Regions from separate parts of the Mesorhizobium sp. M1088 genome, predicted to be linked through region 3. Evidence: predicted binding sites of a transcription regulator. Region 3 holds the regulator's gene; each other region holds the start of a gene.

What was found. The regulator LexA, encoded in region 3, represses DNA repair genes until DNA is damaged. The targets are predictions, from matches to a motif close to TGTTCNNNNTGTGTTCNG.
Region 1: the regulator LexA is predicted to act here: its motif matches at 8,012-8,029, upstream of NKH49_RS16285 (ATP-dependent helicase).
Region 2: the regulator LexA is predicted to act here: its motif matches at 6,507-6,524, upstream of NKH49_RS04835 (single-stranded DNA-binding protein).

The regions. Positions count from the first base shown of each region.
Region 1 is NZ_JAMYMO010000011.1:92,285-102,012, forward strand. It holds gene NKH49_RS16260 (Gfo/Idh/MocA family protein) at 186-1,220, shown strand; gene NKH49_RS16265 (sugar phosphate isomerase/epimerase family protein) at 1,220-2,125, shown strand; gene NKH49_RS16270 (substrate-binding domain-containing protein) at 2,291-3,304, shown strand; gene NKH49_RS16275 (ATP-binding cassette domain-containing protein) at 3,391-4,188, shown strand; gene NKH49_RS16280 (ABC transporter permease) at 4,185-5,234, shown strand; gene NKH49_RS16285 (ATP-dependent helicase) at 5,247-7,970, opposite strand; gene NKH49_RS16290 (glucose/quinate/shikimate family membrane-bound PQQ-dependent dehydrogenase) at 8,223-9,728, shown strand, end outside.
Region 2 is NZ_JAMYMO010000003.1:27,864-37,591, reverse strand. It holds gene NKH49_RS04875 (GNAT family N-acetyltransferase) at 1-57, opposite strand, end outside; gene NKH49_RS04870 (DUF302 domain-containing protein) at 54-464, opposite strand; gene uvrA (excinuclease ABC subunit UvrA) at 464-3,385, opposite strand; gene NKH49_RS04860 (hypothetical protein) at 4,082-4,480, opposite strand; gene NKH49_RS04855 (ATP-dependent Clp protease proteolytic subunit) at 4,477-5,082, opposite strand; gene NKH49_RS04850 (SRPBCC family protein) at 5,109-5,633, opposite strand; gene NKH49_RS04845 (ArsR/SmtB family transcription factor) at 5,630-5,944, opposite strand; gene NKH49_RS04840 (cupin domain-containing protein) at 6,027-6,416, opposite strand; gene NKH49_RS04835 (single-stranded DNA-binding protein) at 6,626-7,138, shown strand; gene NKH49_RS04830 (OsmC family protein) at 7,261-7,686, shown strand; gene NKH49_RS04825 (MarC family protein) at 7,695-8,324, opposite strand; gene NKH49_RS04820 (hypothetical protein) at 8,399-8,929, opposite strand; gene NKH49_RS04815 (helix-turn-helix transcriptional regulator) at 9,016-9,728, shown strand, end outside.
Region 3 is NZ_JAMYMO010000016.1:12,805-22,532, reverse strand. It holds gene trpC (indole-3-glycerol phosphate synthase TrpC) at 1-305, shown strand, start outside; gene moaC (cyclic pyranopterin monophosphate synthase MoaC) at 309-815, shown strand; gene NKH49_RS19285 (molybdopterin molybdotransferase MoeA) at 815-2,020, shown strand; gene NKH49_RS19280 (hormone-sensitive lipase) at 2,028-2,858, opposite strand; gene kynU (kynureninase) at 2,954-4,201, opposite strand; gene lexA (transcriptional repressor LexA) at 4,649-5,383, shown strand; gene NKH49_RS19265 (ComEC/Rec2 family competence protein) at 5,377-7,842, opposite strand; gene gltX (glutamate--tRNA ligase) at 7,939-9,360, shown strand; gene gltA (citrate synthase) at 9,540-9,728, shown strand, end outside.

The sequences.
Region 1 (9,728 bases), on a different contig from region 3:
CCCCCTTGCTTGGCTAGCACCGGCCGCTCTTCAGGCCAAGCCGGCATCACGTTTTTCGCTATCGGCCAATTGACATTCTACGCCATCGGGTGTGTTCTCGTAAACGTTTACGGAAGAAACGTTTGCGGCCCTGCCGTGAACGCCGTGACGATCGGTCTGGAGGGTCCGAGAGGGAGGAGTGCTGGATGATCAATGTCGTCCTGGTCGGCTGCGGCGCGATGAGCAAAGCCTGGCTCGATGCGGCCAAGCAGATCGACGGGCTCGCCATTGTCGGCCTGGTTGATCTCGACGCCGAAAGGGCGCGGGCAAGGGCGCGCGAATACGAGCTTTCGAGCGCCGTCATCGGAACCGACCTCGACGCCGTGCTCGACCAGACCAGGCCCGACGCGGTATTCGACGTCGTGGTTCCCGCCGCCCGCCGCGAGGTCGCGCTTTCCGCCTTTGCCCACCATTGCCATCTCTTGACCGAAAAGCCGCTGGCCGATAGCCCGGACAATGCGCGTGCCATTGTCGAGGCGGCCCGCAGCGCCGGCCGCATCCATGCCGTCGTGCAGAACCGCCGCTATGTCGCCAACGTCAGGCGCATCCGGCGCTTTCTCGATTCCGGCGCCATTGGTGCGCCAACCAGCATCCACGCCGATTTCTTCGTTGCGCCGCATTTCGGCGGTTTTCGCGAAGAGATGCGCCATGTGCTGCTGCTCGATATGGCGATCCACACATTCGATGCAGCCCGCTACATGGTGGCCGGCGAACCGGCCGGCGTCTATTGCCAGGAGTGGGAGCCGGTCAATTCCTGGTATCGGCAAGGGTCGTCGGCAACTGCAAGCTTCGACCTCGGCGGCGGCAAGCTGTTCACCTATGCCGGCAGCTGGTGCGCGGCCGGCTTCCGTACCAGCTGGGACAGTACATGGAGGATCGTCGCCGAGCGCGGCAGCATTGTCTGGGACGGCGCGGACGGGTTGAAGGCGGAAGTCGTGCGGCCGGTCCGTGAAGGCCTGTTCGACCGCACCGAATCGATAGCCGTGCCGCCGCTCGACCCGGCAGATCGCGTCGGCGGCCATCTCGGCATCATCCAGGATTTCGTCCGCGCCGTCGAGACCGGCACCGAGCCGGAGACGCGCGGCGCCGACAACATCAAGAGCCTGGCCATGGTTTTCGCTGCGATCGAGAGCGCCGAGACCGGGCGCCGGGTCGCTATCGCTCAACAGGAGGGATCATGATGCCAAACCCGCTGCTCGACATCAGGATCGGCACAATGGTGCGGGCCAATCTCGACGACCCGGCCGCCTATGTCAGGCAGATCCTGCCGCTCGGCTTCGAGAGCATCCAGCCGTTCTTCTGGCAGACGCTGGGCGGCAAGGACATTCCACGGCTGGCAGGCGAGATCCGCGAGGCGATCGGCGATGCCGATGTCGTCGTCTCGTCAATCGGCGTGTTCGGCAACCCGCTGGAGAGCGGTGAAGTCGATCGCGGCGTGCTCGAGGCGTGGGAAACGATCATCGACAACGCGCATCTGTTCGGCACCAATGTGGTCAGCGGCTTTACCGGCCGCATCCGCGGCAAGCCGCTGCCCGACAGCCTGCCGCGCTTCCGCGAGGTCTGGGGGAAGCTGGCAAAGCGGGCCGCCGACAAGGGCGTGCGCATCGCCTTCGAGAACTGCGCCATGGACGGCAACTGGGCCAGCGGCGACTGGAACATCGCCCACAATCCGGACGCCTGGGAGCTGATGTTCAACGAATTGCCGGACGACAATCTCGGCCTGGAGTGGGAGCCCTGCCACCAGCTGGTCTATCTGATCGATCCGATCCCGCAGATCCGCAAATGGGCGCCGCGTATCTTCCACGTCCACGGCAAGGACGCGACGGTGCGCTGGGACGTGATCCGCGAACATGGCGTGTTTGGCCGCCTGCCGTTCGTGCAGATGCGCACCCCTGGCTTCGGCGATAGCGACTGGACGCGGGTGATCAGCGAGCTGCGGCTGGCCGGCTACAAGGGCGCCATCGACATCGAGGGCTGGCACGACCCCGTCTACCGCGGCGATCTTGAGATCACCGGCCAGGCGCGGGCACTGGATTATCTCCAACAATGCCGGGGAGGCGCGAGCTACCTGCCGAACCCGGTGTGAGGCTAATGCATGTCGCGCAAAAGTGCCCAGCGGTTTTGCGATAACGGCATACATAAAAACAGGACAAGCCGGCGGGAGGTGCCGGCCAGCGAAAGATTGCGGCGCAATGCCGAAGCGATCGTCAAAACCCCTCGGCTAGCGAGGGAACAAAGGGAGGATAAGTGCATGAGCATTACGATGAGAAGGACAGTTCTGCGCTCGACCGTCGCGGCGGCCGCGATGGCGCTCGCCGCCGCACTCTCGACCTTGCCGGCGCAGGCGCTCGATGCCCAGTGGTGCAAGGATGTCCATATCCGTTTCTTCGTCGGCGGCGCCGAGGGCGATGCCTTCGGCACGATCGTCTATAATGGTGCCAAGCAGGCGGCGGCCGATCTCGGGCCGAAGGTCGACTACATCTTTTCCCAGTGGGATGTCGAGAAGATGGTGCAGCAATTGCGCGAGGCTGTCGCGGTCAAGCCCCAAGGCATCGCCATGATGGGCCACCCCGGCGACGCCGCGATCATGCCGCTGGCCGAACAGGCGCACAAGGACGGCATCAAGATGATGTACCAGAACGTGCCGGTGCCGACGGTCACGGCGGCGTTCGGCGGCGGCTATGTCGGTGCCCAGCAGGAGCAGCAGGGCCGCGCGCTTGGCGCCGAGGCGGTCAAGCTGGCCGGGCTCAAGGCCGGCGACAAGGCAATCATGATCGGCCCGTTCGAGAACGAGAGCCGCGGCGCGCGAGAACGCGGCACTGTCGCTGCCCTCAAGGAAGCGGGCGTCGAGGTCATACAGCTCTCCTCGCCACCGAGCGGCGAATGGGCTTCCGACCCAAATCTGGCCCTTCCGGTGATCACCGCGGCACTGCTCAACAACCCCGACGTCAAGGCGGTTGGCTATCCCGGCGGACAGATGCTGGGCAACGTCCCGACTTACATGCAGGCGGCGGGCAGGAAGCCGGGCGATATCTTCAACTTCGGCTTCGACACCAGCCCGCAGATCGTCGAGGGCTTCAAGGGCGGCTGGGTGCAACTGACGGCCGACCAGCAGCCGTTCCTGCAGGGCTATCTGCCGATCCTCAGCCTCTGCCAGCAGGTTGTGCTGGGTCTCGCACCGATGAATGTCGATACCGGCGCCGGCTTCGTCACGCCGCAGAATTACGAGATCGTCGCCGAGCTCGCCAAGCAGGCGCTGCGCTGACCTCCCAAGCCGCCGGCCGGGATCGAGCCCGGCCGGCGGGACCGCCGGCGAAAAGGCCGGCACGCGACAATCAAGCGAGGATCGCCATGGCCGAACGCATTATCGAACTGCGCGACATCAGCAAGTCCTATGGCCAGGTCTATGCGCTTGGCGGGGTCAATCTCAGCGTCGATCGAGGCGAGGTGGTCGGCCTGATCGGCGACAATGGCGCCGGCAAGTCGACGCTGATCAAGATCCTGTCCGGCGTGGTCAAACCGACTAGCGGCGAGATTCTCGTCCGCGGCAAGCCGGTGACCGGATGGAGCCCTGCGCGCTCGCGCGACGCCGGCATCGAGACGGTGTTCCAGGACCGGGCGCTCGCTGTGCAGCAGACGATCGTGCGCAACATCTTCATGGGCCGCGAGCTCACCGGCTGGCTTGGCTGGCTGAAGGTCAACAAGGAGATCGCGGAGGCGAGCCGGCTGATGCGCGAGATCGGCTTCACCTCGAAAGTGTTCACGCCACAGTCGATCGTCGGCCAGCTCTCGGGCGGCGAACGACAGGGCGTGGCGATCGCGCGGGCCATCTATAAGAAGGCGGAGCTGATAGTCCTCGACGAACCGACGACCGCGCTATCGCTGACCGAGACCGCCAAGGTCTTCCACTTCGTGCGCCAGGTGCGGGCGAGCGGGCGCTCGATCCTGTTCATCGGCCACAACATCCACCACGTCTTCGATATCGCCGATCGCTTCGTGGTGCTGGACCGCGGCAAGGTCGCGCTCAGCGCCGACCGCAGCGAGGTCAAATCGGCCGAAGACCTGATCAATTTCATGGAAGACGTCGCCCACCCCAGCGGATTGCCGGGGTTGCACGACGCGGGCGATGCGGGGAGGGCGGCACGATGAGCAAGACCATGGAACCCGATCTGCAGAGCCCCCTCGGCGGCACGCATAATGAGGCCGCCGGGAAAGAGTGGAGACACCCGTCCGACAACTGGCTGCGCGGGTTCATCCTCGACAACCGCGCCGCGCTCGGCACGCTTGCCGTGTTCATCGTCATGATGGCGGTGTTCATGATCGCCAACCCGATTGTGTTCACCACCTGGTATCTCTACAGCTCCGTACTCACCACGCTGCCGGTGGCGCTGTTCGTGGTGGTGCCGCTGGTCTTCGTCGTCACCTGCGGCGAGATCGACCTGTCGTTTCCGGCGACGATGGGCTTTGCCTCCTGGGTGTTTGCGCTGGTCGTGCAGGCTGGCTACGACCCGTTCCTCGGCATCGCCGCCGCAATCGTCACCGGCATGCTGCTCGGCTTCCTGGTCGGCTCGCTGGTCGTCTATGGCGGGCTGTCGTCGCTGATCGCCACGCTCGGCATGAATTTCCTGCTGCGCGGCCTGATCCAGATCATCAACGAGGGCAGGTCGACGGCGCTGACCGGCCTTGCCGACAGCTGGGCCTACAAGATCTTCTCCAGCCAGCTTTACGGCATTCCGGTGCAGATCTTCTGGGCCATCGGCTTCGTCGTGCTGTCGGCGCTGCTTTACAACCGCCATCGCTTCGGCGCGCAGGTCAAGGTGGTCGGCGACAATCCCGACAGCGCCCAGCAGATGGGTATCGACGTCAAGCGCGTGCGGGTGAAAGTGTTCGTCTTCGTCGGTATCGGCGCGGCGATCGCCGGCACGTTCTCGGTGATGATCAACTTCACCTGGTGGCCGACGGCGGGCGACGGATACCTGCTGCCGGTGCTGGCATCGGTGTTCGTCGGCGGCACCCCGACCTGGGGCGGCATCGGCACTGTTGTCGGCGGCGCGATCGGCGCGGTCACCGTCTCGTTCATCCAGACCGGCGTGGTGGCGGCAGGCCTGAGCGGCTTCTATGTCCAGTTCTTCAACGGCCTGATCATCATCCTGTCGCTGCTCGGCCATAAGTGGAACCAGGCGCGGTATCGCTAGCGCCCGGCGGCCTCACACCCCGGTGACAAACCCGTCCAGCACGCGTTTCTGGCCGGCTTTGTCGAAGTCGATGGTCAGCTTGTTGCCTTCGATGGCCGAGATGTTGCCGTTGCCGAATTTCTGGTGGAAGACGCGGTCGCCGACGCTGAAGGGGGACGGCGTGTCGGCGACGGATTTGGCGACCAGCTCGCCGTCGATTGTGCGGCCCTTGACCGAGGTGCGGCCGGCGCCGTAGCCGGAGTCGGTTTCGCCATAGCCGATGCGCTCGACCTGGTGGCCGGAGCGCGTGCCCCAATTGCGGTCGGTGGCCTCGGTGCGGTTGGCTTGGGCGCGCTGCCAGCCCGGTGTCGCATAGGTGCTGGAGAAAGCGCCGGATTTTTCAGCACCGTTATTGCCGCCAATGTTGTCGAAGCGCGATGCTCCATAGGGGTTCTGCCTGCCTGCCCCTTGGCCGCCGCGACCGGAGGCGAACGAGCCGCCGCCGTAGGAATTGCCGTAACCGCCGTAGCTGTTGCCGCTCTCGGCGACCTCGACATGGGCTTCCGGCAACTCGTCGAGGAAGCGTGACGGGATGGTCGACTGCCAGAGGCCGTGGATGCGGCGGTTGGAGACGAACCAGATGTGCAGGTTCTTCTTGGCGCGGGTCAAGCCGACATAGGCAAGCCGGCGCTCCTCCTCCAGCCCGGAGCGGCCACCCTCGTCGAGCGAGCGCTGGTGCGGAAAAAGACCTTCCTCCCAACCAGGGAGAAAAACGGTCTCGAATTCGAGGCCCTTGGCCGAATGCAGCGTCATGATGTTAACGGCGTCGAGCTCGGCGTTCTGCTCGGCGTCCATGACGAGTGCGACGTGTTCGAGGAAGGAGCGCAGCGATTCGTACTCCTCCATGGAGCGGATCAGTTCTTTTAAGTTCTCGAGCCGGCCGGGCGCTTCAACCGAGCGGTCGTTCTTCCACATGTCGGTGTAGCCGCTCTCCTCGAGAATGGTCTCGGCGAGCTCGGTGTGCGGCGTGGTTTCCAGCGCCTTCTGCCAGCGCTCGAAATTGGCCGATACCTCGCGCAGTGCGGCGCGCGGCTTCGGCTTCAACTCGTCGCTTTCGGCGAGTTTTGCCGCCGCCTCCAGCATCGGGATGCGCAGGGCGCGTGCGGTGTCGTGGATCTGGCGGATGGTGGCCTCGCCAAGGCCGCGCTTCGGCACGTTGACGATGCGCTCGAAGGCGAGGTCGTCGGCGCCTTGCGCGACGACGCGGAAGAAGGCCAGCGCATCGCGGATTTCGAGACGCTCGTAGAAGCGCGGGCCGCCGATGACGCGGTAGTTGAGGCCGAGCGTGACGAAGCGGTCCTCGAATTCGCGCATCTGGAAGGAGGCGCGGACGAGGATCGCCATGTCGTTGAGATTGTGCTTCTGGCGCTGATAGGCCTCGATGGTCTCGCCGACGGCGCGGGCCTCCTCCTCGGAATCCCAGGCGGCGTGGACATGCACCTTCTCGTCGTCCTCGGCGATCTTTTCGGTGAACAGCGTCTTGCCGAAACGGCCCTCATTGTGGGCGATGAGGTGGGAGGCGGTGCCGAGGATGTGCGCGGTCGAGCGATAGTTGCGCTCCAGCCGGATGATGGTGGCGCCGGGGAAATCCTTGTCGAAGCGCAGGATGTTGTCGACCTCGGCGCCGCGCCAGCCATAGATCGACTGGTCGTCGTCGCCGACGCAGCAGATATTTACGGTGGACAGGCGCGGGCTTCCCTCCCCCTTGAGGGGAGGGTGGCCGGGCGAAGCCCGGTCGGGTGGGGTCCGTGCGGCAGTGCTTGACCTACCGGCGGCAGTGCTCGACGCTCTAGCGGTGCCTTCTGCGGCAACCCCCTCCGCCCGCTTCGCGGGCACCTCCCCCTCAAGGGGGGAGGATTGCGGCCGCTGTGCCAGCAGCCGCAGCCACATGTACTGGGCGGTGTTGGTGTCCTGATATTCGTCGACGAGGATGTAGCGGAAGCGCTTGTGGTATTCCTTCAGCACGTCCGGATTGGCGCGGAAGATGCGGATCGGATGGCACAGGAGATCGCCGAAGTCGCAAGCGTTCAGCGTTTTCAGCCGCTCCTGATAGGCCTTGTAGAGCTCGCGGCCCTTGCCGTTGGCGAAGGCACGGGCATCGCCCTCGGGGATGTCGGCGGGGCCAAGGCCCTTGTTCTTCCAGCCGTCGATCATCTGGGCGAACTGCTTGGCCGGCCAGCGCTTGTCGTCCAGCCCTTCGGCCTGGATAAGCTGCTTGATCAGGCGCACGACATCATCCGTGTCGAGAATGGTGAAGTCGGATTTGAGCCCGGCCAGCTCGGCATGTCTGCGCAGCAGCTTCACTCCAATCGAGTGGAAGGTGCCGAGCCACGGCATGCCCTCGACATTGCCTTCACCGATCAACAGGCCGATGCGCTGCTTCATCTCGCGCGCCGCCTTGTTGGTGAAGGTGACGGCGAGGATCTGCGAGGGGAAAGCCTTGCCGGTGGCAAGGATGTGGGCGATGCGGGTGGTCAGGACGCGCGTTTTGCCGGTGCCGGCGCCGGCCAGCACCAGCACCGGGCCTTCGGTGGTTTCCACCGCCAGCCGCTGCTCGGGGTTGAGGCCGTTGAGATAATCGGGCGCGTTGTTCTGGTTGCTGCGAGCAGCCATGGCGCGCGCGGCAATGCCCGACGGGGCCACGGGCCGCGCGTTCGGTTCGTCAAAAAAGGGCATGTCTTCCGAAAAGCCGGACATCTCCCCCCGAATGTAGTGATTCGGCAGCGAAAGGCCAGAAGTGTCTCCGTTTTGTTCTCTGTCCAGTCGGTAGACTCACAATCTGAATGGGTCTGCTAACCAAAACGCCGGGCTTGCGATGGGCCGGCACCGTAAAACGCCGAGCTTGCTTGACAGGGGAAGCGGGCCGGAGAAAGTTGCGTGGGGGCAGGAACGCAATGCGGGGTTGCCCATGGACGCGTCGCGGAGCGCACCAGTCGAAGGAGCACCGTCTTGGCTGTGGTCATCACCTCCCTGATCCTTTTCCTCATCGGCCTGGCGATTGGCGGCGGCGGCATCTGGCTCGTGACGCTGGGCGGCAGCTGGTACTACGTCATCGTCGGTCTAGCTTTCCTTGTCGCGGCCTGGCTGCTCTACAGGCGCAGATCCACGGCGCTGTGGCTCTACGCGGCGATCGTGCTCGGCACGCTCGCCTGGGCGGTCTGGGAGATCGGCTTCGACTGGTGGGAGCTCGGCCCGCGCGGCGGCATCATCGTGCTTGTCGCGCTGTGGCTGTTGACGCCATGGGCGCGGCGCGGGCTTACCGGTCCCGACGGACGCGCGCCGCTGATCCTCGCCGTGCTGGCCTCGCTTGCCGTCGCCGGCTATTCGATGACGACCGATCCAAAGGATATTGCGGGTGAACTCAACACCGACAAGGTGACGCCGACGGCCGATCTCGGCGGCAACGTGCCGGCTGGCGAATGGCACTATTACGGTCGCACGCAATATGGCCAGCGCTATTCGCCGCTCGACCAGATCACCGCCGAAAACGTTGCCAATCTGCAGCCGGCCTGGACCTATCGCACCGGCGACGTGAAAGGGCCCGGCGACATCGCCGAGACGACCTATCAGGTGACGCCGCTAAAAATCGCCGACACGCTCTACATCTGCACGCCGCATAATTTCGCCATCGCCATCGATGCCGCGAGCGGTAAGGAGAAATGGCGCTTCGATCCGCAGGTCAAGCTCAACAAGGACCGCCAGCACCAGACCTGCCGCGGCGTGTCCTATTATGCCGATGCCAAGGTCGCCGCTGGCCAGCCCTGCGCCACACGCATCTACTTGCCGACATCCGACGCCCGGCTGATCGCGCTCGATGCGGCGAATGGCCAGGTCTGCCCGAATTTCGCCGAAGGCGGCACGCTGAACCTGCTCGCCAACATGCCATATCCGAAGCCGGGCTATTATTATTCGACCTCGGCGCCGCTGATCGTCGCCAACAAGATCATCGTCGGCGGCGCGGTCAACGACAATTATTCGACGCAGGAGCCGTCCGGGGTCATCCGTGCCTACGATGCCGACACCGGCGCGCTGTTGTGGAATTGGGATTCCGGCAATCCGGACCAGACGACGCCGCTGCCGCCGGACCAGACCTACACCAACAACTCACCCAACATGTGGTCGACGGCGAGCGTCGACGAGAAGCTCGGGCTGCTTTATGTGCCGCTCGGCAACAAGACGCCGGACCAACTCGGTGCCGGACGCAGCGCCAATGACGAGAAATTCTCCTCTTCGATCACCGCGCTCGATCTCAACAGCGGACAATTGCGCTGGGTGCGGCAGACCGTGCACCACGATCTCTGGGACATGGACGTGCCGGCGCAGCCGACGCTGGTCGACATCACCACGGAAAGTGGCGTGGTGCCGGCGCTGGTCGGGCCGACCAAGCAGGGCGACCTCTATGTGCTCGACCGGCGCAGCGGCGAGCCGATCGTTCCGGTCAAGGAAGTGCCGGCG
Region 2 (9,728 bases), on a different contig from region 3:
GGTGGTGAGCGAGATCACCGTGGGGAGATCATCGGCCCGAGCGGCTCTCATGATCAAAACTGGCCCGCGCCGGCAGCGGCCGCAATCACCTTGTCCATGCCGGCCGCTATCGCGGCGACGGCATTGCGACTGGCGTCGCCCAAGCCGTGGCGCTCAGCGAGCCAGTGCGCGTCATTGTAGGAGAGCCAGACCTTGCCTTGCTTATCCTCCCAAGCCAGTGCCTTGACCGGCAGATCGATGCCGGCAAGCTGCCGGTCCTGCATCAGCGGCGTCCCGCCTTTCGGGTTGCCAAAAATCAGAAGCTGGGTCGGACGCAGGGAAGCTTCGACACTGCGCGCACCGGCGGCGTGGTCAATGCGGGCGAAGACCAGCAATCCTGCACCTTCCACAGTCCCGACCAGGCGATCGATCGTCTCGGCCACGCCGAAGCGGCTTTGGACCGTGATGAGACCGTTCTTTGCCATCACTCCGCCGCTTCGCGCTTGCCTCCGGGGCGCCGCCCCAGCAATTCCCTCAAGAACTGGCCGGTATAGCTGCGTTTTTCGCGGACGATGTCCTCCGGCGTGCCGGACGCTACCAGCTCGCCGCCGCCGTCGCCACCTTCGGGGCCAAGATCGAGCACCCAGTCAGCGGTCTTGATCACCTCTAGATTGTGCTCGATGACGACGACCGTGTTGCCCTGGTCGACCAGCTCGTGCAGCACTTCAAGCAGCTTGGCGACGTCGTGGAAATGCAGGCCGGTGGTTGGCTCATCGAGAATGTAGAGCGTCTTGCCGGTCGCCTTGCGCGACAGTTCCTTGGCAAGCTTGATGCGCTGCGCCTCGCCGCCCGACAAAGTCGTTGCCTGCTGGCCAACATGGATGTAGCCGAGGCCGACCCGTTTCAGCGTCTCCAGCTTGTCGCGCACGCCGGGCACGGCGGCGAAGAAATCGACGCCTTCCTCGACCGTCATGTCGAGAACGTCGGCGATTGATTTGCCCTTGAACAGGACGTCGAGCGTCTCGCGGTTGTAGCGCTTGCCGTGGCAGACGTCGCAGGTGACATAGACGTCGGGCAGGAAATGCATCTCGATCTTGATGACGCCGTCGCCCTGGCAAGCCTCGCAGCGGCCGCCCTTGACGTTGAACGAGAAGCGGCCCGGCTGGTAGCCGCGCGCCTTGGCCTCCGGCAGGCCGGCGAACCAGTCGCGGATCGGCGTGAAGGCGCCGGTGTAGGTGGCGGGGTTGGAGCGCGGGGTGCGCCCGATCGGCGACTGGTCGATATCGATGACCTTGTCGAGGAATTCGAGCCCCTCGATGCGGTCGTGCTCGGCCGGATGCTCGCGCGAGCCCATGATGCGGCGTGACGCCGCCTTGAACAGGGTCTCGATCAAGAAGGTCGACTTGCCGCCGCCGGATACGCCGGTGACGGCGGTAAACGTGCCGAGCGGGATTTCGGCGGTGACGTTCTTCAGATTGTTGCCGCGCGCGCCGACGACCTTCAGCCGGCGGTTCTTCTTGGCCTCACGCCGCACCGCCGGCGTCGCCACTTCGAGCTCGCCCGACAGGTATTTACCGGTGATCGAAGCGGGCGTCGCCATGATCTGCTGCGGCGTGCCCTGGGCGATGATGTGGCCGCCATGAATGCCGGCCGCCGGGCCGATATCGACGACGTAGTCGGCATGCAGGATGGCGTCCTCGTCATGCTCGACGACGATGACCGTGTTGCCGATGTCGCGCAGATGCTTCAGCGTGTCGAGCAGGCGGGCATTGTCGCGCTGGTGCAGGCCGATCGACGGCTCGTCGAGCACATAGAGCACGCCGGTCAGGCCGGAGCCGATCTGCGAAGCCAGCCGGATGCGCTGGCTCTCGCCGCCCGACAACGTGCCGGAGTTGCGCGACAGCGTCAGATAGTCGAGACCGACATCGTTGAGGAAGCGCAGCCGCTCGCGGATTTCCTTGAGCACGCGCACCGCAATCTCGTTCTGCTTGTCGTTGAGCGAAGCGGGCAGATCGGTGAACCACTGGTCGGCCTTGCGGATGGACAGCTCGGTGACCTCGCCAATGTGCTTGCCGGCGATCTTGACCGCGAGCGCCTCGGGCTTCAGCCGATAGCCGCGGCAGGCCGGGCAGGGCGTGGCCGACATGAAGCGCTCGATCTCCTCGCGCATCCAGGCGGATTCGGTTTCCTTCCAGCGGCGCTCGAGATTGGGGATGACGCCCTCGAAGGTTTTCGTCGTTTTGTAGGAGCGCAGACCGTCATCATAATGGAAGGTGATTTCGCGCTCGCCGGTGCCGTGCAGGACGGCTTGCTTTGCCTCCTCGCTCAAATCCTTGAACTTGTCGCCGAGCTTGAAGCCATAGGCAATGCCCAGCGCTTCCAGCGTCTGCGCATAGTAGGGCGAGCTCGACTTCGCCCAAGGGCTGACGGCGCCGGCGCGCAGCGAGACATTCTCGTCGGGCACGACCAGGCTGGCATCAATGGCGCGTTGGCTGCCGAGCCCGTCGCAGGTCGGGCAGGCGCCGAACGGATTGTTGAAGGAGAATAGCCTGGGCTCGATCTCGGGAATGGTGAAGCCGGATACCGGGCAGGCGAACTTTTCCGAGAACAGCATGCGTTCATGCGTCTCGTTCTTCGATTTGTTGACCGAATCCTCGCCGGTCTGGCTGGCGTCGAGCGGCTTGTCGGCAAATTCCGCCACTGCCAGCCCGTCGGCCAGCTTCAGCGCGGTCTCGATGGAATCGGCGAGCCGCGTCGCCAGATCGCCGCGCACGACGATGCGGTCGACGACGACGTCGATGTCGTGCTTGTACTTCTTGTCCAGCGCCGGCACGTCGGCGATCTCATAGAAGACGCCATCGACTTTGACGCGCTGAAAACCCTTCTTCTGCAGCTCCAGCAGTTCCTTGCGGTACTCGCCTTTGCGGCCGCGCACCATCGGCGCCAGAATGAACAGCCGGGTGCCTTCCTCGACAGCAAGCACCCGGTCGACCATCTGCGAAACCGTCTGGCTCTCGATCGGCAGGCCGGTGGCCGGTGAATAGGGTACACCGACGCGGGCGAACAAAAGCCGCATATAATCGTAGATCTCGGTGACGGTGCCGACCGTCGAACGTGGATTCTTCGAGGTGGTCTTCTGCTCGATGGAGATGGCCGGCGACAGGCCGTCGATCTGGTCGACGTCAGGCTTCTGCATCATTTCGAGGAATTGCCGTGCATAGGCCGAAAGGCTCTCGACGTAGCGGCGTTGGCCCTCGGCGTAGATGGTGTCGAAGGCAAGCGACGACTTGCCCGACCCCGACAGGCCGGTCATGACGATCAGGCTGTCACGCGGCAGGTCGAGATCGACATTCTTCAGATTGTGTTCGCGTGCCCCGCGAATGGAGAGATATTTATGGTCGGCCATCGCCGGTCGCCGCCTCAGAATCTGGAATTCGTGGGATGGGCGGGTTTTCCCGACCATCCCCTATGTAGGTAATTTCGCCGCCTTTTCGAGAGACGCCACAACTCTCGACCAAAGCGTTTAACCGCCTTTCGCGCGAACGGGCAAGCGGAAAGAACAAAGGCCGAACACGCTCCTGACAAAAGCTGCCCGCGCAGCCGGCTTCACAAAGCGTCTCGCGATCACATTTTTCGGTAATCGGCTATTCAAGGTTGACGTCCCCGCGTCATGGGGGCAGAATCCACACGTCAACGAAGCCGGCCGTCTTTCGATGGCCTCGCGGCCTCGGGCTAGCCTGCGAGACGCCGCGGGTTATGCGATGAGCGCTTCGACGACGACAGTCGCAACGAACAGAAGGAGAGCAGAGGCATGACTCCACCGGATTGTTCCTTGAGGCTCCACGTGTCGCTGGAGCCGCGGCAGGTATAAGTGGCCAGGGTCAGGCGTTTTCGCTGCCCGCCAAACGGACCTGCCGATTCCCATAAAATCAGAGACTGCTAGTCGGATCGTCGGCTGAATGCCGCGAAGCATCCGAAATAAAATGCCGGCAGTACACTCCCGGCAATTTGGATTTTAGATCCAAGAAGCCCCGTCAGTTGCAAAAGCAATGGCGGGGCTCTTCGTTTGAAGCGCAATATTTGTGGTTCACACCAGGCGAACTTAGCGGCTGGAGGGCCTGATCCCGCCGGTAGCGACATCGATGGTGATGCTACCGGAAATCCGAACGTCGGTATCGCCAATCTTGAAGGTGCCGTTGCCGCTGCCTGGAGCCACGTCGTCAGGCTCAGGCTGCGGCGCTGGCTCGGCGATGCGATAATCGCTGGTCACACCGGGCAGGGCGCCCTTTTGCGAAGACATCGAATTATCTTGGGCAAGTGCCATACCCACCAGCATGTTCGTGCCGGCTACGGTAGCGATAGCAAAGCATAACAGGCTGGATGAGCGGCTGGCGGTCATCGCCGGACTATAGTGCCGCGATAGCGTCAAGACCAGACCGATGGCGCTGAAATTGCGGGGGCTCAATCGCCTCAGTTCCGTCCGCCGGCCCGGCTCGTTCATGCGGCCTGCTTGCGAGTGTCGAAAACATAGTCGACGAGGCCCCAATCCTTGGCCTCCTGCGCGGTCATGAAAAAGTCGCGGTCGAGCGTGCGTTCCACTTCTTCGTAGGTGCGGCCGCAATGGCGGGCGTAAAGATCGGTCATGCGCCGCTTGGTGCGAAGGATGCCCTCGGCATGGCGCTGGATATCGGAGGCTTGGCCCTGGAAACCGCCGAGAGGCTGATGCAGCACGATGCTGGTGTTGGGTAGCGCGATGCGCCGCCCCGGTGTGCCGGCCATCAACAGGAACGAGGCCATCGAGGCGGCGAAGCCCATACAAACCGTGGAGACCGGGCAGCTGATATACTGCATCGTATCGTAGATGGCGAAACCGCTGGTCACCACGCCGCCCGGCGAGTTGATGTAGAGCGAGACCTCCTTGTCGGGATTGTCGGATTCCAACGACAGAAGCTGGGCGCAGACCAGCGCCGAGGTGCCGTCGTCGATCGCCCCGTTGATGAAGACGATGCGCTCGCGCAGCAGCCGCGAAAATATGTCGAAGGCACGTTCGCCGCGGCTCGACTGCTCGATCACCATCGGCACCAGATTGGCAAGGCCGCTCATCGGTTGTCTCCGTTGACTGTTGTCGTTCAGGCCGCGCGCAGGAAGAGGCGCGGGGTGTTTGCGGCGATCTGCTTGTGCCTGGGAGTGCGCGCTTCAAAGGAAAGCCGGCAACCGGCGCCTGCCATCGCGATCTCCGGCACTGCTGCCCGAGCAAAACCATCATGGACGATGCGCAGATGCGTGCCGCCGGAAACGGTGCGGTCGAGCGTAAAGGTGACGATGCTGTCCACTGGGCTGTCGTTCATTGCGCTGTCCAGGGGGCTGCCGGGCGGCACCTGCGTATCGCCGGGCGCCGGCCGCTCCCGCCAGGAATAGCGCAGCAGCCGTCCGGGATCCGCGTCGAGGATTTCGCACTCGATCGGCGCATTCGGCGCTTTAAAGGCAAAGCGGTTGCCGATTTCGGGCTTGATGTCGTTCGGCATCATCCAGGCCGCGAGCAGGTCCGGCACCGTCAGCGCCCGCCACACCTTTTCCGGCGGTTCGGGCAGCTCGCACTCGAACTCGATCTTGTCTGCGGCCATTTCGGCGCGTTCTTTGCCTCGGCTGGTCATTGGTCCATGCCCTTCAAAACCGTCTTGAGCCTTTCGATGCGCTCTGGCCAGAACGCACGGTAGCGTTCGATCCAGCCGAGCAGTGGCGCAAGCCCCTTCGGATCGACGCGGTAATAAGCGTTGCGACCGGCCCGGCGCTCGACCACGAGGCCGGCGCCGCGCAGCACTGCGAGATGTTGCGATACCGCCGGCTGCGATACCGGTATGCCAGTGCGCAGTTCCGACACCGTCATCTCGCCGTCGGCGAGCCGCTCATAGACGGCGCGACGCGTTGGATCCGCCAGTGCCCGAAAAATGTCTGCTTCGATCATGCCGAAAGCATAAGTCAATACTTATCGGTTTGGCAAGCCGTGTTTTTTAAGACAGGCGGTGTTTTTTAAGACAGGCGAGGTTTTACAAACTCGCCGGAAACCAGCGTCTCACCATGTCGGGGGATCCGTTGAACGTCGCCTCGAAAACTGGTGACGCGAGCACAGCATGAATATGAAGCAATTCGGAGCCGATGTTTCGGAAGCCATGTTGCCTGTGCGCGGCAACAACAAGCGACTGTCCGGCAGTCAAGACGAGATGCTCTTCGTCGATCCACATCTCGGCTCTGCCAGCGATGACGGTAAGCACTTCCTCGACCGGGTGCCAATGTGTCGGGGCGCCAACCGCGGGTTCGACCCATTGTTCGAATATGCAAAGTTGAGTTGCGCCGTTGCAGGCCGAGACATGCATGCGGGTCTTTACTCCCGTCCGCCACTCTTCTTGCGGCTGATCGTCATGCGCAACCATCTTCATTGAGTTCGCCTCGATCCCATGGTCTGTGGAAATTCGACGCCAAGACACTACTTCTTACTGACAACTATTGACAGTGCAGGGCCTCTCCTATAGAACGAAAAGAGAACAAAAACGTTGTGGGAAAAGGCAGCGACGGCAGGCAGGGATTGTCCATAGCCTGTAAGGTGCGGCGACAAAAATCTGGTTTCGGATGAGCGCGGAGAAGTATCATGGCGGGTAGTGTCAACAAGGTCATTCTGGTGGGCAACCTCGGGGCGGACCCTGAAATCCGCCGCCTGAATTCGGGTGACCCGGTCGTCAACATCCGCATCGCGACGTCGGAAAGCTGGCGCGACAAGACGTCCGGAGAGCGCAAGGAAAAGACCGAGTGGCACAATGTCGTGATCTTCAACGACCAGATCGCCAAGGTGGCCGAGCAGTATCTGAAGAAGGGCATGAAGGTCTATGTCGAGGGCCAGCTGCAGACGCGCAAATGGCAGGACCAGACCGGCAATGACCGCTATACGACCGAAATCGTGTTGCAGAAATTCCGCGGCGAGCTGCAGATGCTCGATGCGCGGGGCGAGGGCGGCGGCCAGGTCGGCAACTATGCCGGTGGTGGTGCGAGCCGCGGTTCCGATTTCGGCCAGTCCGGCCCGGGCGAAAGTTTCAATCGCGGTGGCGCCAACAAGGGCGGCGGCGGTGGTTCGTCGCGCGAGCTGGACGACGAAATCCCGTTCTGATTTCTCGGGCGGACTGCCCTTGCGGCGAAAAGCGCCGGCACCTTGGCCACGAAATGGCGTCCCGAAAATCTGTCTTGGATTTTCGGGACGTTGTGCGTTTGAGCGGTGAAAGGACGTATCAGGTGAAGGCAAGGGTCAAATGGGTCGAGGAGCGCACTTTCGTTGGCGAGTCCGCCAATGGGCACAAGCTGGTGCTAGGCACTGCGTTCGGGCCGGAGGGCAAGACGCCGGGGCCGAGCCCAATGGAACTGGTGCTGATCGGCACTGGCGGCTGCTCGGCCTATGACGTGGTCCATATTCTCGAAAAGGGGCGCGAGGCGGTCGAAGATTGCGTGGTCGAACTCGATGCCGACCGTGCAGAAGCCGAGCCCAGAGTGTTCACCCGCATTCACATGCATTTTGTCGTCAAAGGCCGGGCGCTATCACACGACAAGGTGAAGCGGGCGATCGGGCTTTCGATCGACAAATACTGCTCGGCCTCGGCAATGATGGCCAAGACTGCCGAGATTACCCACGACTTCGAAGTCATTGAAACGACAGCGAAGTAGGGCTGTCCCTACGTCGCCATCAGCGCCTTGATGCCGTCGGCGACGAACTGTACGGCGAGCGCCGCCAGGATGACGCCGAGCAGCCTTGTCAGGATCGAACGGCCGGTTTGGCCGAGGATACGGTCGATGCGCTCTGACAGCACGAACACCAGGTAGGTGATGACGAGGCAGATGGCGATGATGCCGACAAGGGCTGTCTGCGCGCCCAAACCCTGAAACGAGCTTGAGAGCAGGACGGTCGCCGAAATCGCGCCGGGACCGGCAATAAGCGGGATCGCTAGCGGAAAGGCGGCGATGTTGTGGATCATGTCCCTGGTGATGGCGACGTCGCCGATCTTCTCCTTGCGGTCCTGCCGGCGCTCGAACACCATTTCGAAGGCGATGAAGAACAGTAGAAAGCCGCCGGCGACGCGGAAGGCCGGCAGAGTGATGCCGAAGACTGACAGGATCGACGCGCCGGCGATTGCGAACAACGCCATTACCAGGAAGGCGATGACCGAGGCGCGCACGGAGACCTGGTTGCGCTCCTCGCGGTTCATGCCGCGGGTCACGGCGAGGAAGAGCGGCGCCAGGCCGGGCGGATCGATCGTCACCAGTATGGTGACGAAGGCGTTGAACAGGCTGTCGAAGCTCGGCATGCTGACCCTCCCCGCCGGCAAAGCCGGATAACGGGATTGGTAGAGCAAAGCAGAGCCAGTGGAAACCGTGCGGATCAGGGGCTGACGGCCCGGCGCGCCAGAAACTCGACTTCGAGACGCCAGGCGGCGCCGTCGTCCTGTGAGCGTTCGCCCAGCCAGCGGAACGAATTTTCGGTGATGCGCGAAAAGCTCCAGCGCACAGCAGATCCGGTGCCGTCTGCGCCTTGCTGGATGATGGTATCGCCCTCCGCACGGCCGAGCTGGCGGCTGTAGTACTGATTGCGCGGATCGCTCCAGAAGATGTGCCAGGCGTCAACGCCGGGATCGTAGACGCGCAACGTCGTGCCATAGAAGGTCCATTTGCCGAGCGAGGGCGAGGGGCCGGCGTCACGGGCAGGCAGGATCCATACGTCCTGGATCGCGCGGCCTTCGAGCACCCAGCCGAAATGCACTTCGCCGCGCCCGGTCAGCACCTGACCGTCCTCGAGATGGCGCGTGGCGTCGAACGTCCAGGCGCCGACGAAGCGGCCATAAAGATTCAGTTTCTCGGCAAGGGCCGGTACGGGCCCATCGCTGTGCAGGACCTTGGCAAAGGAATTGGACATGGCTTCGCTCTCATCTTGTCAGGAGACCGGCAAGCATAGAGGCCGACAGGGGTTCTGCGCTTGGGAAAAGTTGCTATGTTTCGGCGATGACGACGAGCGCGCACAGGCTGGCGTCGGGCCGAGGCTGGCAGGTGTCGGATGTCATCTGCACCGCCAGCGCCGCCGACAGGCCATTCGAGGAGGAGCATCGGGATTTCTGCGTTGCCGCCGTAACCAACGGCACCTTCCGCTATCGTGCGCGCGAGGGCACGGCGATGCTGGCGCCGGGCGCGCTCCTGCTCGGCAATCCCGGCACATGCTATGAATGCGGGCACGAGCATGGCGCCGGCGACCGTTGCCTCTCCTTCCATTTCGGACCGGCCTATATGGAGCGGATCGTCGCCGACGTGCCGGGCGCCAAGACGCTCGATTTCGGCACACCGCGCCTGCCGCCCTTGCCGGCGCTGGTGTCGCTGCTTGCCGAAGCGGAGGCGGCGCGCGAGATGGCCGACACCGGCGCGTTCGAGGAACTCGCCCTGCGCATTGCCGGTGCCGCGGTAACAGCGGCTTGCAGCGCTACGGATCGGGGGCGGACGCCGAGCCGCCGTGACCAGAAGCGTGTCGCCGAAGCGGTGCGGCGCATCGAAGTCGATGCCGACCGGCCGATCTCGCTTGCCGAACTCGCCGACGAGACCGCCACCAGCCCTTACCATTTCCTGCGCACCTTCCGGCACGTTGCCGGTATGACGCCCTACCAATTCCTGCTGAGAGCGCGGCTGCACAGGGCAGCCGTGCGGCTGCGGACGTCGGATCAGACGAT
Region 3 (9,728 bases):
AAGTGCATGACGAGGCTGAAATGGAACGCGCGCTGCAGCTGTCGTCGCGACTGATCGGTATCAACAACCGCAATCTCCGGACCTTCGAAACCAGCCTGCAGACCTCGGAGCGGCTGGCAGCGATGGTGCCGGCCGACCGCCATCTGGTCAGCGAGAGCGGTATCTTTTCGCACGACGATTGCCGCCGGCTGGAGCAGAGCGGAATTGCGACTTTCCTGGTCGGCGAGAGCCTGATGCGCCAGCAGGACGTGGCCGCGGCAACGCGCCTGCTGTTGACGGGCAAGGCGCCGGCAGAGGCCGTTTGAGGGATGGCGGCCACCCTCACCCATCTTGGCGCGCAGGGCGAAGCCAACATGGTCGATGTCGGCGACAAGGCTGTGACGGTGCGCACGGCAGTCGCAGAAGGCTTTGTCGCGATGCGGCCCGAGACGCTGGACATGATCCTCGCCGGCGACGCCAAGAAGGGCGACGTGCTGGGCACCGCGCGCATTGCCGGCATCATGGCGGCCAAGAAGACGCATGAACTGATCCCGCTTTGCCATCCGCTGCTGCTGACCAGGATATCTGTCGATATCGAGGCGGACGCCGCGCTGCCCGGCCTGAAGGTGACAGCATTGACCCGCGTCACCGGCAAGACCGGCGTTGAGATGGAGGCTCTGAGTGCCGTCTCGGTCGCTTGCCTGACCATCTACGACATGGCCAAGGCGGTCGACCGCGCCATGGTCATCTCCGGCATCAGGCTGGTCGAAAAGACCGGCGGCAAATCCGGCGACTACAAGATCACCGGAGACGGGGCCACCGAGGCAGGCCGATAATGGCGCTGGTCCCAGTTGCCGAGGCGCTCGAGCGCCTGCTGGACGGCGCAGCAGCGCTGCCGGGCGAACGCGTCGCACTGCTGGATGCCGCCGACCGCGTGCTGGCGGAGCCGGTTGTGGCGCTCCGCACCCAGCCGCCGTTCAACGCCTCCGCCATGGACGGCTATGCCGTGCGGGCGGCCGATATCGCGTCCGTACCGGCAAGGCTTTCGGTGGTCGGCATGGCGCCGGCCGGACGCGGCTTTGCCGGAACGGTGCAGCAGCGGCAGGCCGTGCGCATCTTTACCGGCGCACCGCTTCCCGAAGGCGCCGACACTATCGTCATCCAGGAGAACGCCCGCGATCTCGGTGGCAGCAGCGTCGAAGTGACGGAACCGACGGTGCAGGGGCGCAACATCCGCCGCCTCGGGCTCGATTTCGCCAAGGGCGATGTCCTGCTGCCCAAAGGCCGCCTGCTCGACCCGGCGGCCTTATCGCTGGCGGCATCGGCCAATCACCCCGAGGTGCGCGTGGTCAAACGGCCGCTGGTCGCCATCATCGCCACCGGCGACGAATTGCTGCCGCCGGGCAGCGATCTTGGCCCCGACCAGATCATCTCCTCCAACGCCTATGGTGTCGCCGCTGCCGCACAGTCGGTCGGTGCGCGCGCGCTCGACCTTGGCATCGCGCCGGACCGCAGGGAGGCGATCGCTGCGCTGGTTGAAAAGGCCGTGAAGGCTGGCGCGAACGTCATCGTCACGCTGGGCGGTGCCTCGGTCGGTGACCACGACTTCGTCCATGAGGTGCTGACCGGGCAAGGCATGACGCTCGATTTCTGGAAGATCGCCATGCGGCCGGGCAAGCCACTGATGTTCGGGCGGCTGGGAGACATTCGCTGCATCGGCCTGCCCGGCAATCCGGTGGCAAGCCTGGTCTGCACTCAGCTCTTCCTGAAGCCGCTGCTGGCGCGGCTCGGCGGCCGCGCCTTTCAGCAGGATATACGTCGGGCACGGCTCGGTGCCGCCATGCCGGCCAACGATCTCAGGCAAGATTATGTGCGGGCTGTTGTCATTGATGACGCCGGTACGCTCGTGGCGACGCCGTTCGGCATCCAGGACTCCTCGATGCTGAAAATGCTGGCCGATGCCGACGGGCTGATCGTTCGCGCGCCGTTCGCGCCTGCCGCGGCGGCGGGCTCCCCCTGCGACGTACTGATGCTACGCTGAACCTGCCTCACTCCGAAATCAAGGTCCGGGTCAGCGGATGGTCTGGATCGGCCAAACCGTCGATGATGTTGAAATGATGCCGGTCAGGCTCGACCACCGAGCTGGTCGCGGTACCCAGGCCGATCCAGATGTTGGCCAGCAACGCGCTCTGACGCAGGAATTCAGCGCGCTCGCCGCCGCCGGCCCAGCAGGTCAGGCGGGCCTTGTCCATCGGGCGCAGCAGCACCGGGCTTTCGGCCTGCGCCTCGGCCTCATCGATCGCCAGCGTCTCGTTCATGCCGGTGCGCATGATCGGGCGCAAATCGTGCACCCCCGAGATCGACACTACATGACGAACGCGCCGGACGACTTCGGGCGCCAGCGGCGTCGTCGCCGTAACCATCCGGCTAACAAGATGGCCGCCGGCCGAGTGCCCGGTCAGCATCAGCGGCCCTGCAACGATCGCCGCCGCCTTGCCGATCGCCGCGCCGACTTCCTTGACGATGCCGCCAATGCGTATCTGCGGACAGAGCGTGTAGGACGGCATCGCCACCGCATAGCCGCGATCAACAGGGCCAGCGGCAAGATGCGACCAGAAATTCTTGTCGAATTCCATCCAGTAGCCGCCATGAACGAACACCACGAGTCCCTTGGGCTTGATGGCCGGCAGGAAAAGATCGAGCCGGTTGCGTGGATTGTCGCCATAGGCCATGTCGAGCCGCGCCCTGCCCTCGGTCGAAAGCACGTCGCGGAAAACCCGCGCGGGCTCGATCCAGGCCGCCGGCCAGCGATCGCTGCCGGCTATGTTGGCGCTGTTGGCATAGGCGTTGTCCCAATCGGCAATGTGACGTTCGAACACCCTGCGCCCTCCCTGGCATATGGCCCTGCAGCGTAGCCGTAAGCATCGCGCGGCGCGTCGTCGCCAGCCTCACGATTCCAGCTCTCGCATCAATCTCAAGTGACAGCTGCTTTGATGGCGAAGCGCGCATCCTTCCACGCACCGGTGTGCAGGATGTCCTCAAGCACTTTGGCGGCCTGCCAGACATCGGCATAGCCGACATAGAGCGGGGTGAAGCCGAAGCGCATGGTCGATGGCGCGCGAAAATCGCCGATCACGCCACGTTCGATCAGCGCGCGCATGACCTGGTAGCCATGCTCATGCATGAATGAAATCTGGCTGCCGCGTTTTTCCCCATCGCGCGTGCTTTCGAGCGTGAGCCCGTAAGTGCCGCACTTTGCCTCGACAAGCTCGATGAACAGATCCGCCAGCGCGATGCTCTTCTTGCGCACCGCCGTCATGTCGACATCGTTCCAGATGTCGAGCGCGCCCTTCAGCGTGCGCATCGACAAGACCGGCTGCGTGCCGCACAGAAACCGGCGGATGCCGGTGCCGGCCGCATAGCCTGGCTCGAAGGCGAAGGGCCGTGCATGGCCCCACCAGCCGGTGAGCGGCTGCTGGATGTCGGAAAGATGCCGCTCAGCCGCATAGATGAAGGCAGGCGCGCCCGGGCCGCCATTCAGATATTTGTAGGTGCAGCCAACGGCAAAATCGGCGTTTGCCTTGTCGAGTTCGACTGGCATCGCGCCGGCGGTGTGGCAGAGATCCCAGACGATCATCGCCCCGGCTTCCTGAGCCCTGCGCGTCAGCGCCGGCATGTCGCGCAGTTCGCCCGACTTATAGTTGACGTGGTTGACCAGCACCACAGCGGTGCGTTCGTCGATCAGCTCTTCGATGGTCGGCGCGTCGACTCCCGAGAGGCGCAGCAGCGTATCTTTTCGCGTCGAAACCACACCCTCGGCCATGTAGAGGTCCGTCGGAAAACTATCGCCCTCGGCGACGATGACCTGCCGCTCCGGTCGCATGGCCATGGCGGCGTGCAGCAGCTTGTAGATATTGACCGATGTCGTGTCGCAGACCACTGTCTGGCCGGCCGCGGCCCCGATCAGGCGCCCGAGCTGGTCGCCAAGTTCAAGCGGCATGTTGAACCAGCCGGCCGTGTTCCATGCGCGGATGAGATCATGCGACCATTCTTCGGTCGCGGCCTTGTGCAGTTCATCGAAAGCGGCACGTGAAGCAGCTCCTAGCGAATTGCCGTCGAGATAGATCACTCCTTGCGGCAACACAAAGCGGTCGCGCATCGCGCGCAGCGGATCCGCGGCATCCATCGCCTTTATGGCCACGAGATCGGGAATTCCTGTCATGATTTGTCTGCTCCCCCAAGATCCAACGCAACGCCGGACACGCATCGACTGTTCTTCCATTACTTGGTTGCGCGCAGCAAGGCTCCACCGGCGAGAAGCAGCCTGACCAGGCGGTGGAAACCGGGACTTAACCCGAGGTTGGCGTTTTGAGTTCGTTTCGTTCACGGTGCATTGACCAAACCGCACAGTCGATACGGGTTCAATTCCGTGCCTTTTGCCGACCGACGGCCGATGCCAGTGCCGCCTTCTAGGAGGCCAGAAGGGCGCAAACGAAAGCAGAATCAAGGCGATGAGGCTCGCGGCGGTGAAAATGCGGTACGCCGGTAGGGGACGTCGTTTGTTTCCCGAGCCTTAACGCATTCATTAAACTTTAAACAGTTGCGGAACACAACTGGAACAGATAGTGTTTGTTCTGGGTTTGTTTTTCTGATTCTGTTGGGGGTCGCTATGCTGACACGCAAACAACACGAACTGCTTATGTTCATCCACGAAAGGTTGAAGGAAAGCGGTATCCCGCCTTCATTCGACGAGATGAAGGAAGCGCTCGACCTGGCTTCCAAATCCGGAATCCACCGGCTGATTACGGCGCTGGAGGAGCGCGGCTTCATTCGCCGTTTGCCCAACCGGGCCCGTGCGCTGGAGGTGCTACGCCTGCCTGACTCGATCGCCCCCGGCCTCAATGCGGCACGCAAGTTCTCGCCGAGTGTCATCCAGGGTAGTCTTGGGCAAGGCGCCCCTCGGCAAGGCAAGCCGACATCGTCGCGCGTGCCCGCAGCCGGAAATGACGACGATGTCGTCGCCGCCGTTTCGATCCCGGTGATGGGCCGCATCGCTGCCGGTGTGCCGATCGACGCCATCCAGCACCAGACGCATTCGATTTCGGTGCCGCCGGATATGATCATGGGCGGCGAGCATTATGCGCTCGAGGTCAAAGGCGATTCGATGATCGAGGCCGGCATTTTCGACGGCGACACGGTGATCATCCGCAATGCCGATACGGCGAGCCCCGGTGAGATCGTGGTGGCACTGGTCGACGAGGAGGAAGCGACGCTGAAGCGGTTCCGCCGCAAGGGCGCCTCGATCGCCCTGGAAGCCGCCAATCCGGCCTACGAGACGCGCATCTTCGGACCAGACAGGGTCAAGGTGCAGGGCAAGCTCGTCGGACTGATCCGCCGCTACTGAGCTCCGCCCTTGGCGCCGGCTTTGGGGTTGTCGGCCCGGCGGTATGGCGGCAGGCCCCGTGCCGCGCGTGAAAATTTCCGCTGCACGTGCCAGGGCCGGTATGATTTTTCGACGGCGAAGCGGATCTCGGCGCGTGTTGCCGCTTGTGGATCGAAATAGACGGCGGCACTTCCCGCGCGCGCCAGTTGCCGTTTGGTGACGACGAGGACCAGCCGGTCGTAGTAGCAGGGGTTATGGGCGGTGGCGTCGTCGATGACGATCAAGCTGGCAAAGGCGCAGGCTGGCCGCGCAGTATCGCGGTCCTTGGCTTGCGCGATGATCGCGCCGGATGGATGCCTGGCAAGGCAGAGGCCGTCCGTGCAAATGAACGGCATGCCCGGCGGTAGGTCGGCCGGATCGGCAATGTCGAATTGCGGGTCGTTCTTTCCAGGTGTTTCCGGCGTGACGATAGCCTCTGATGTGAGCGCGCGTTTCCAGTTGTCGATGGTGAACTCATTCGGGCGTGCCCGGTTGACCGCGAGTTCACCGCTGCCGATCGGCAGCGCGACCAGCCGTGCGTCCTCCGAGACCAATACGTCGGGTATGCGTGTCTGCGTTGTCGTCAGCAAGCCGGCGAGCGCAAAAGGAAGTGCCGCCAGCCGCAACCACGTCGTCGCCATGCTGGCAATGACGAGGGCGATCGTCACCAGAAGGACGGATCTCAGCGAAATCAGCCCGACCGCATCGATCGGCGAGCGCTCCGAGATCCACCCGGACAGGGCGATCATCGCCGTCAGCCCCTTGCCCATGACATAGAGAAAAGGGCCATCCGCACCGAACGGCATCGCCAGCGCGCTGAGAACGGCGAAGGGCATGACGACCAGTGAGACGATGGGCATGATGGCCAGATTGGCGAACAGGCTGAGCGGCGCCACGCGCTGGAAATGCCATATGGCGAAAAGCGCCGTGGCGCTCCCTGCAATGATCGAGGTCATCGCCAGACCGCACATGCCCAGCAGGACCTTTCGAGTGGCAAAGCGTAGCGGCGACTGCCGCGGCGGCGGCGTGGTGGCCCTGCCGGCGCGGTAATCGGACCAGCCTGCATAGGCGCCGACAAGGGCCGCCGTCGCGGCGAAGGACATCTGGAAACTCGGACCGACCACCTCGTGCGGCGACACCAGGATGACCGCGATGGCCGAGATCGCCAGGTTGCGCATGGTGAGCGCGGCCCGGTCGAACAGCACGGCGATAAGCATCACCGCCAGCATGATGAAGCTGCGTTCGGCCGCCACGACAATGCCGGAAAAGACGAGGTAGGCCGCAATCGAAAAAAGCGCGGCGGCCGCGGCATATTTCTTGACCGGCCGTCGCGATGAGAAATCGGGAAACAGCGCGAAGGCACCCCGCAGCAGCGCCATGATGGTGCCGGCGACCAACGCCATATGCAGCCCCGAGATGGAGATGATGTGGTAGATGCCGGTGCGCCGCATCGCTTCGTTGATCTCCTCGGGAATGCCGGCGCGCACGCCGACGATCAGCGCAGCAGCAATCTCGCCCTCGGCACCGCCGATGCGGCTGCGGATATGGTCGGCGATGGATTCACGCGCGTCTTCGATCGCGGAAGAAAGCTGCGCGGCAAGCGGCATGCTGTCCGACGACACGATTTTCGGATTGCCGAGAAAAAAGCCGCTGCCGCCGATACCGGCGAAATAGCTGTCGAAGGAGAAATCATAGCTGTCGGGCCGCACCGGGCCGGTCGGCGGCAGCAGCCGCACATAGCCGGTGATCTCGGAACCGGCGGTCAGCTCAGCCGGTATCTTCATCGCCGAAACGCGGACCCGTTCCGGCATGTAGCGCAGTGTCGGCCTGGCGGTTGAGATCACATCGATTGTCAGCCTGATGCGGCCGCTCGCCATGGGCTCGTACGATACGACGCGACCCGTCAGCCGCGTCGAGATTTCGGAGCCGAGCATATGCGTTCCGACACGCCATGTCTCGAACTTGGCGGCAAGTACGCCAAGCGCGCAGAGCAGCGCCACCATGAAGCACAGGCGCGTCCTGGGCCATGACCGCGAGGCGACGGCACAAAGGGTCGCGAGGAGCGCGATTGCGATCGGCTGTGGAAAGGCCGGCTCCACCGACAGCCCGAAATAAACGACCACCCCGCATGCGAGGAACACCGGCACCAGCAGGAAGGCGATGCCGCGGTCGAGTTCCAGACCGGCCGCCGTGGTTACGCTGTTGCGGATACGGGACGGTGACGGGAGGCGGAAACGCCTGGGCAGGCGTACGATGGGCTCGCCCGCGGGCCCGAGAACCGCTGCTGGGTCGCTGGCCGGCAGCGACGGAGCATCGAAGCGCGGAGCAGGTAGCAATGCCGGTGCCGGCAGGACAGGCGGGGGAGCGGCAAACAGCAAGCGTTCGCTGACGTCGCTGCCAACGTCCTCGCCCTCGCCCGCACCACGGCCTCGCACAGCCATCGGGTCTGCCCCTTGCGCCCTCTACCTCCTATGCTACATGAACGCGCAACGCGCGAAAGTCCGCAAACCCACTTCCTTCGCCCGCCTGAGAGTTCCATGCCCGATAAGGTCGTCACCCGTTTTGCCCCCTCGCCCACCGGCTATCTGCACATTGGCGGCGCGCGCACGGCGCTGTTCAACTGGCTGTATGCCAAGCACACGGGCGGCACGATGCTGCTGCGCATCGAGGACACCGACCGCGAGCGCTCCACCGATGCGGCGACGGCAGCCATTCTCGACGGACTTTCCTGGCTCGGACTCACCTGGGACGGCGCACCTGTCTCGCAGTTCGAGCGCGCGCCGCGCCATCGCGAGGTGGCCGAGGAGCTGGTGCGCTCGGGCAAGGCCTATTACTGCTACGCGACGCCGGCGGAGCTGGAGGCGATGCGCGAGGCAGCGCGAGCCAAGGGGCTTCCGCCCCGCTATGATGGGCGCTGGCGCGACCGCGACCCGTCGGAGGCGCCGCCCGGCGCCAAGGGGGCGATCCGCATCAAGGCGCCGACAGACGGCGAGACGGTGGTGCATGACCGCGTCCAGGGCGACGTGCGCTTTCCCAACAAGGATCTCGACGATTTCATTATTCTGCGCTCGGACGGCAATCCCACCTACATGCATGCCGTCGTCGTCGACGATCACGACATGGGCATTACCCACATCATCCGCGGCGACGATCATTTGACCAACGCCGCACGCCAGACCGTAATCTATCAGGCCATGGGCTGGGAGGTGCCGTCGATGTCGCATATCCCGTTGATCCACGGTGCCGACGGCGCCAAGCTGTCGAAGCGGCACGGTGCGCTTGGCGTCGAAGCCTATCGCGCCATGGGCTACCTGCCGGAGGCGCTGCTCAACTATCTGGCGAGGCTTGGCTGGAGCCACGGCGACGATGAGATCATGTCGATCGCCGACATGATTACATGGTTCGACATTGGCGACGTCAACAAGGGCGCCGCCCGTTTCGACTTCGCCAAGCTCGAGGCGCTTAACGGCGTGCATATGCGCCGGATGAACGACGCGGCGCTGCTCGACATCTTCATCGCCACTCTGCCCTATCTAGAAGGCGGCCCGGCAATCGCCGCTCGCCTCGACGACAGACGCAGGGCGCAACTGCTTGCCGCGTTGCCGGGCCTGAAGGAGCGCGCCAAAACGCTGGTCGAACTTGTTGAAGGGGCTGCATTCCTTTTCGTCGAACGGCCGCTGCCGGTCGACGAGAAGGCGGCGGCGCTGCTCAGCGGTGAGGCACGCGCGATCCTGCGGGGCGCTCATGCGGCACTAGCCACGGTTTCGGGGTGGTCTGCCGCCTCAGCCGAAGCCGCGATCCGCGACTATGCGCAGGCCGCCGGCTATAAACTCGGCGCCGTGGCCCAACCTTTGCGCGCCGCGCTCACCGGCAAAAGTACCTCGCCAGGTGTCTTTGATGTGCTTGCCGTGCTTGGCCGCGAGGAAAGCCTGGCGCGGATCGCTGATCAAATCGATTAGCAAACTGGCCCAAGAAGATTGGCATTGAAAGGTGTGTTTCGCAGTGCAACATTGGGTCTTGGCCTAATCTGCCGCGCAGATTCAATTGCGGGCGCAAATGTGCGTATTCCGATGCTTTTGACGTGTTGGGTTCAGATATTTTGCCTTTGCCGGCCTGAGGAAACAAAAAGGAGTTTGCTATGACCGAACCTGCGACAAAAATGGAATTTGGCGGCAAAACCCAGGCATCGACGGCCAAGCTGGAACTCGGCAGCAAAACCCATGAATTCAAGATACGAAGTGGTTCGGTAGGACCTGACGTCATCGATATCGGTTCGCTCTACAACACCGCCGGCGTCTTTACCTACGATCCCGGTTTTACGTCGACG